DNA from 3 places in the Marinobacter sp. BSs20148 genome. Region 2 is predicted to be linked to each of the others. Evidence: predicted binding sites of a transcription regulator. Region 2 holds the regulator's gene; each other region holds the start of a gene.
The links. Region 2 encodes LexA, which represses DNA repair genes until DNA is damaged. Its sites were predicted from a motif close to CTGTNTNNNNANACAG; they were not measured.

Region 1 (2,269 bases), 1.6 Mb from region 2:
TTCCAGTAGCTGCTCGTCCAATTCGGCCTGAAGCTGCTCCAGACTGTCTGCGCCGCCGTCCAGATCAGCCAGCTCGCCGTTCAGCCGCTGGTGCAGCTCGAACAATTGTTCGGGCATGATGCGATGCTTGCGCGCCATCTGATAAATCGCACTCAAGCGATCTTCTATTTCTGCAAGGTGCTGCGGGTCGGCTTCGTAATCATCAACAAAGCGGCGCAGATTGTCGCCGGCTTCGCTGATTTGTATCTGCGCTTCGCTCAGCATTTGCAGAGTGTCGGCCAGCGCTGGAATTTCCGTTGGCAGCTGCCCAAGTTGCTGAAGCACCTGGCGTACCAGTGCGGCAGCGCTGGTGTCGTCTTCCGAACACAGTAAAGCCGCCTGATTGCTATGGTGCAAAATGGTATCAGCTTGGCTTAACTCCTGTTGTTGCTGTTCCAGCTGCTGCTGCTCTAGCTCTTGCAGATCCAGGCGATCCAGCTCTTCTACTTGATAGCGCAACAGTTGCAGTCGGGCTTCAGTTTCATCGGCGTTGTTTTGGCGCTCGACCATTTTTTGACGGGTTTTACTCCACCTACTCCAGGCTTGGCGGGTTTGCCCTGCTAGTTCATCGGCCCCGGCGTATTCATCCAGTAAGGTGCGGTGGGTATCCTTGCGCAGTAAGGATTGATGTTGGTGCTGGCTGTGAATGTCCATTAGCAGGCCACCCAGTTCTTTCAGGTGGCTTAGCGGACAGGGTTGGCCGTTGATGTAGGCGCGGGATCGGCCGTCGCGGCTGATGGCGCGGCGTAAAATGCAGTCGTTATGATCGTCCAGCTCTTGCTGTTCCAGCCAGCTGCGCGCAGCCGTAATAGTTGAAATATCGAAGGTGGCGGTAATGTCAGCCCGCTTCGCACCATAACGCACAGCGCCGGCGTCTGCGCGTCCTCCCATGGCAAGGCCAAGTGCGTCCAGCACAATTGATTTGCCGGCACCGGTTTCCCCGGTAAGGGCGGTCATGCCTTTATGGAAGTGCAGTTCCACCCGTTCCGCGATGGCGTAATTGGAAACCGTTAGCTGTGTGAGCATGCCGAAACCTCCGCTCGATGTCTGGATACTGTTTTTTCATACAGTGACTGTAAATATATACAGGCTTTTGTGTTGTTGCAAACTCTGTGGTGTCAACTTTGTTGCAAAATGCATCGCGCATCGGTTGAAACTGCGTCGCGGGGCCCCATATCGACTTGCAAATACTTTGTTCCGGCCGTTATGGCGGTTATCCGGATATAAAGAGTAGGCCGTGGTCATACCGGCCGTATTTTATTCACCAGGAGTAGTCATGAGCACTGACGAAGAACGCAACGAGCAATTTGCAGATGAGCTGCAACAAGCCGTAGATAAAGCCGCAGAAGAAAACGTAGAAGCAGCCGAGGGAGAGCCAGAAAGCTCGCCATCCGCCGACCTTGAAGCACTGCAGGCGCAGGTCCAGGAGTTTCAAGAGCAGGTGCTGCGTTCGCATGCAGAAATGCAGAACGTACGCCGTCGCGCCGAGAACGACGTCGAAAAAGCCCACAAATTTGCGGTAGAAAAGTTCGTTAAGGAACTGTTGCCGGTGGTAGACAGTCTGGAAAAAGCGGTTGAAAGCACCGAAGGCCATGAATCTTCTGGCGACTTGGTGGCGTCCATTCGCCAAGGCGTAGAGCTTACCCTCGATATGTTCCTGTCTGGCCTCAAGAAGTTTAACGTTGAGCGCCTGAATCCTGTCGGCGAACCGTTTGATCCGCAATACCATGAGGCGATGTCTATGGTGCCAGCGCCCAACGCTGAGCCAAACAGCGTGGTTGCGGTTATGCAGAAAGGCTATTTGTTGAATGGCAGGGTTGTGCGCCCAGCCATGGTGATGGTGGCCAAGCCCCAAGATGCACCAAAAATTGATGAGCAGGCTTGAAAAATAGCTTAAAGCGCCAATATAGCTTTTAACCAGAACAGTTCGGAGTGATCCTCCGGCCCCAGCATTCAGAAAGATTTGGAGTGACTCAATGAGCAGAATTATCGGTATTGACTTAGGCACAACCAACTCTTGCATCGCCGTTATGGACGGTGGCAAGGTCAGGGTTATTGAAAATTCTGAAGGTGATCGCACTACGCCATCGATCATCGCCTATACCGACGACAACGAAATTCTGGTAGGTCAGTCTGCCAAGCGTCAGGCTGTTACCAACCCGTATAACACCCTTTATGCGATCAAGCGTTTGATCGGCCGTCGGTTTGAAGACGATGTTGTGCAAAAAGA
Region 2 (2,269 bases):
GTTGGTGGAACCACTTGGAGCAACTTGGAGACGCACAGAACCGGCCACCTGCGGCAAAAAAAACCATCAGCAACGACAACATTATTGCCATCACTGCAGCCGTTGGCGCAGACCGCTCGCTGTCATCGGTTCAAGCCAGCCTAAGCGCAATAAAGCAATTTTCAGCCGATGTGGAAGCAAGACACAGCGAGTGGTAAAACATCCCCGCGTACACTTTCCCGTTGGCGAACATAAAGGTTTGGATCATGTCACCATCGTTTTTTGAAATTATTCAACTCAGCAATGGCGACTACGCTTTGCGCCGCGTTGACGACGACGGCGCGCCATTGGTGCGTATCAGTTTTTCCGAAGAAGCCAAAGACATGATGGACGACCGCCAGATGCAAGTGGCCAAAGCCATGATTGCGGCAGGCATTGACGCAGCGGGCGATAGCGCCCAGGACTTGGACGAGGATAGCACCGACAGCGGCAGCGACGCTGAGTGGTTTGATGCGCCCCACAGCCCGACGCTGCACTAATGCTAACGTAGAAATCTGGTAGCGCTGGCGCACTACTCTTTACTAACGCTGACGCAAAACGACGCCGTGGCTATTGCCCGCGGCGGATGCCGCCTGAAGTGCCTCGAAACACGCTTTGTTCAGTTTTTCAGTCCACAACACCACCGCATGACATGTGCCCACGCTGAGCGCCCGCTCCGCCAACTTGAGCGCCGGATGCTCGGCGCTGGAACGCAAAACCAGCAGCTCACCCGCAATAATGCCGTGCATTTTTTGCCATTTGCTGACCAGCTCTTGAGGTGGGTCAATCCATGCCAGCCAGCGCTTTTCCTGGTTCAGCTGGGTCAGCATTGGCAGTAACAGCTGAAAATTTTCCACCTGGCCTTGGGGCAAGATAATTTCAGTGACGTTACCAACCGACACCGGGGCTGGCAGGGGTTGAACTCGCAGAGGCCGCGCCTGCTCTGCCACTCGCGCTGCGATCTGTTGCTGATATGCAAGATTGCCGTTAAAGCTCAGTTGTTCCATGATTCCCTGCCCTTCTTTGTGTCGGTTTACTATCGCTACGGATCAGTGCAGGTCTGAGCGGCGGATAACGCCAACGCCCAACCCTTCAATGAACAGTTCCTGCTCGGTCAGATCCACTTCAATCGGTGCGAAGTCGTCGTTTTCCGCCACCAGATACACTTTGTTACCTTCTTTACGAAAGCGCTTCACGGTCACTTCATCACCTACCCTGGCCACCACAATCTGGCCGTTGTGCACGTCCTGAGTGCTGTGCACTGCCAGCAAGTCACCGTCTAGAATGCCGATATTCTTCATGCTCATACCACGCACTCGCAGCAGGTAATCCGCCGCCGGCGAAAAAAAACCGGGCTTTAACGTGCAGTGGTCTTCCACGTGTTCCTGAGCCAAAATCGGGCTACCGGCTGCCACTTGGCCAATCACCGGCAAACCCAGATCCTGCTCGCTTTCTGGCAGGCGAATACCACGGCTGGCGCCGGGCACCATTTCAATAGCGCCTTTGCGTGCCAAAGCCCGCAAATGCTCTTCTGCCGCATTGGCGGAGCGAAAACCCAGCTCAGCTGCAATTTCGGCGCGGGTGGGCGGATACCCGGTTTCATCCAGGTAGCGGCGGACAATATCCAGCACTTGGGACTGCCTGGCAGTGAGTTTCATATTCGGGGTCCGCTGCGTCATAAAATACCCTGTTTGTTTATACAGTGGTTTGACTATATACAGTGTTTTATCCAGTGTAAACCCTGTTTATGGCATTTTCCCCACTTGCTCGATTACCAGACTTAGGCACCTGATATGCTATGGTGATTCTGTCGTTACAGGCCGCGCTTGCAGCGCTGAAAACTGATTTAAGGATGTAATAATGACGCAAAAGAACGTCTGCAAAGCACCCTCAGTAACCCACACTGCCAGCGGAGCAGAGCGCCGGGTTGGTGTAGAAATCGAGCTTTCGGGTTTAAGCTATAAAGCGCTGGTGCACGAAGTCGCCAATCTGCTGAACGGCCCGCCGCAAACGCGGTCGCGCTACGTAACCGCAATAGACACGGCACTGGGCGAGTTCGTGATCGAACTGGATTCTGATCTCATTAAAGAGCTGGACCTGACCGGAGCCGACGTGCCGGAAAGCCTGCACGAGTTTGGTGGGCAGGCTATGGACGTAATCGACGCCGCGGCCGAGCGTATCGTGCCGCTGGAAATTGTCGGGCCGCCCATCGGTTTTTCCCAGGTGGAAGAGGTTGAGCGGCTGGTCAAAG
Region 3 (2,269 bases), 1.6 Mb from region 2:
GCACTGCATCAACAGTGCGCTGGCAAGCTAACAGTCTTACAGTAGTTCGTCGCTAGCTTCTGCAGGCGCCACTGCAGCAGCTTTTCCTGCATTTTTCCCTGCATTCTTTCCTGCGTCTTTCCCCGCATCTTTCCCTGCATCTTTTGCCGCGTCTTTTTTCTCTGGTTTGGGCATCAGCTTGTCGCGCACTTTGGTTTCAATTTCTTTCGCCATTTCCAGGTTTTCTTCCAGAAATTTGCAAGCATTGGCTTTGCCTTGGCCAATTTTATCACCGTTGTAGGCGTACCAGGCGCCAGCCTTATCTACAAAGCCTTCCTTTACACCCATGTCCACCACTTCGGCCATGCGGTAAATGCCCTTGCCGTACAAAATCTGGAATTCGGCCTGGCGGAACGGCGGTGCCACTTTGTTTTTAACCACTTTCACCCGGGTTTCGTTACCGGTGACTTCGTCGCCGTCTTTCACTGCGCCAATGCGACGGATATCCAGACGCACAGAGGCATAGAATTTCAACGCGTTGCCGCCGGTAGTGGTTTCGGGGCTGCCGAACATCACACCTATTTTCATGCGGATCTGGTTGATGAAAATCAGCAGGACGTTGGCATTCTTGACGTTGCCATTCAGTTTGCGCAGAGCCTGTGACATCAGGCGGGCCTGAAGACCAACATGAGAGTCACCCATTTCGCCTTCAATTTCAGCTTTTGGCGTCAATGCGGCAACGGAGTCCACAATGATGACATCCACCGCGTTGGAGCGCACCAGCATGTCGCAGATTTCTAACGCCTGCTCACCGGTATCGGGCTGGGAAACCAGCAACTCATCAACGTTCACGCCCAGCTTTTCAGCATATTGAGGATCAAGGGCGTGCTCAGCATCAACAAAAGCACACGTCTTGCCCTGCTTCTGGGCTTCGGCAATAACCTGCAAAGTCAGCGTAGTTTTACCAGAGCTTTCAGGGCCGTAGATTTCACAAACCCGGCCATAAGGCAGGCCACCAATGCCAAGAGCAACGTCCAGACCAAGAGAACCGGTAGAGACGGACGGGATTGCCTCACGGGGGTGGTCGCCCATCTTCATGATGGCGCCTTTACCAAACTGGCGTTCAATCTGGGTCAGAGCGGCGGATAAAGCTTTCTTGCGGTTGTCATCCATAGGTACGAACCTTCTTCAAAATGGTACGTTAGAATAATAGGCTGATAAGGTGCGCCGGTAATATGATGCGCCAAACTAAACTTGGGAACTGGTTGCCCCGGAAAATCACTGTATATTTAACCAGCATTAAACCACATTAGACAAAGCAGACCAACCCTTGTGTGGGGGATTTTTTAACCATTGCGGGTCAGATATCACTCGATAAGAAACGGCGCACACTTTCAATCGCAAAGATCACAGCCTGGCGCCGCACCTGGTCGCGATCGCCGTCAAAATGCTTCAAACCGGTGCTGATATTTTCAGCGCTGCCCCAGGCGAACCACACCGCTCCTACCGGCTTGGCGTCGCTGCCACCGCCCGGTCCGGCAACGCCGCTTATTGAAATGGCGACGCTTGCACCCGACGCTCGCAGCGCTCCGGCGACCATCTGCCGCACCACCGGCTCGCTCACCGCGCCGTGTTCCGCCAGCGTCTGCTCACTGACACCCAGCAACGCGTGTTTAGCGTGGTTGCTGTAGGTAACCAGCCCACCCGTGACATAAGCCGAAGATCCAGCTTGGTCGGTCATGGCCTTTGCCACCCAGCCGCCGGTGCAGCTTTCTGCAGTCACCAGCATGGCGCCGGCGCGGGTTAATACACTGCCCAGTTCTACCGCCTGCTGGCGGATGTCTTCATCAGTGATCTCGGGCATGGTGACCTCATTGATAATCAACGTTTCATCCTGCGGTGTAATTTTCTACAATCCACCGCCCGTTCCTCAAAACAGCCATCGCGGATGTCCCATGCCAGCAGCGCACACCGAAAGTCCAAAAATCACGCCCATGATGCAGCAATACCTGAAAATAAAGGGCCAGCATCCCAACGAGCTGGTGTTCTACCGCATGGGGGATTTTTACGAGCTGTTTTATGACGACGCCAAAAAAGCCTCGGAACTGATGGATATCACCCTGACCGCCCGCGGCCAATCGGGGGGCAATCCAATTCCCATGGCGGGCATTCCGTACCATGCGGCTGAGGGTTACATTGCCCGCCTGGTGCGCGCAGGTCAATCTATTGCAATTTGCGAGCAGATGGGTGACCCGGCCACCAGCAAAGGCCCTGTCGATCGCCAAGTGGT

Region 1: recN (DNA repair protein RecN) is a predicted target of LexA. The motif match lies at 1,113-1,128, and genes of this name have one in related genera.
Region 3: recA (recombinase RecA) is a predicted target of LexA. The motif match lies at 1,261-1,276, and genes of this name have one in related genera.

What each region holds. Positions count from the first base shown of each region.
Region 1 covers NC_018268.1:3,516,534-3,518,802, reverse strand. The annotation lists gene recN (DNA repair protein RecN) at 1-1,065, opposite strand, end outside; gene grpE (nucleotide exchange factor GrpE) at 1,316-1,924, shown strand; gene dnaK (molecular chaperone DnaK) at 2,016-2,269, shown strand, end outside.
Region 2 covers NC_018268.1:1,054,911-1,057,179, reverse strand. The annotation lists gene MRBBS_RS04700 (DUF6586 family protein) at 1-197, shown strand, start outside; gene MRBBS_RS04695 (hypothetical protein) at 246-518, shown strand; gene MRBBS_RS04690 (cell division inhibitor SulA) at 561-1,025, opposite strand; gene lexA (transcriptional repressor LexA) at 1,068-1,676, opposite strand; gene MRBBS_RS04680 (amidoligase family protein) at 1,879-2,269, shown strand, end outside.
Region 3 covers NC_018268.1:2,704,674-2,706,942, forward strand. The annotation lists gene recA (recombinase RecA) at 37-1,152, opposite strand; gene MRBBS_RS12270 (nicotinamide-nucleotide amidohydrolase family protein) at 1,340-1,843, opposite strand; gene mutS (DNA mismatch repair protein MutS) at 1,935-2,269, shown strand, end outside.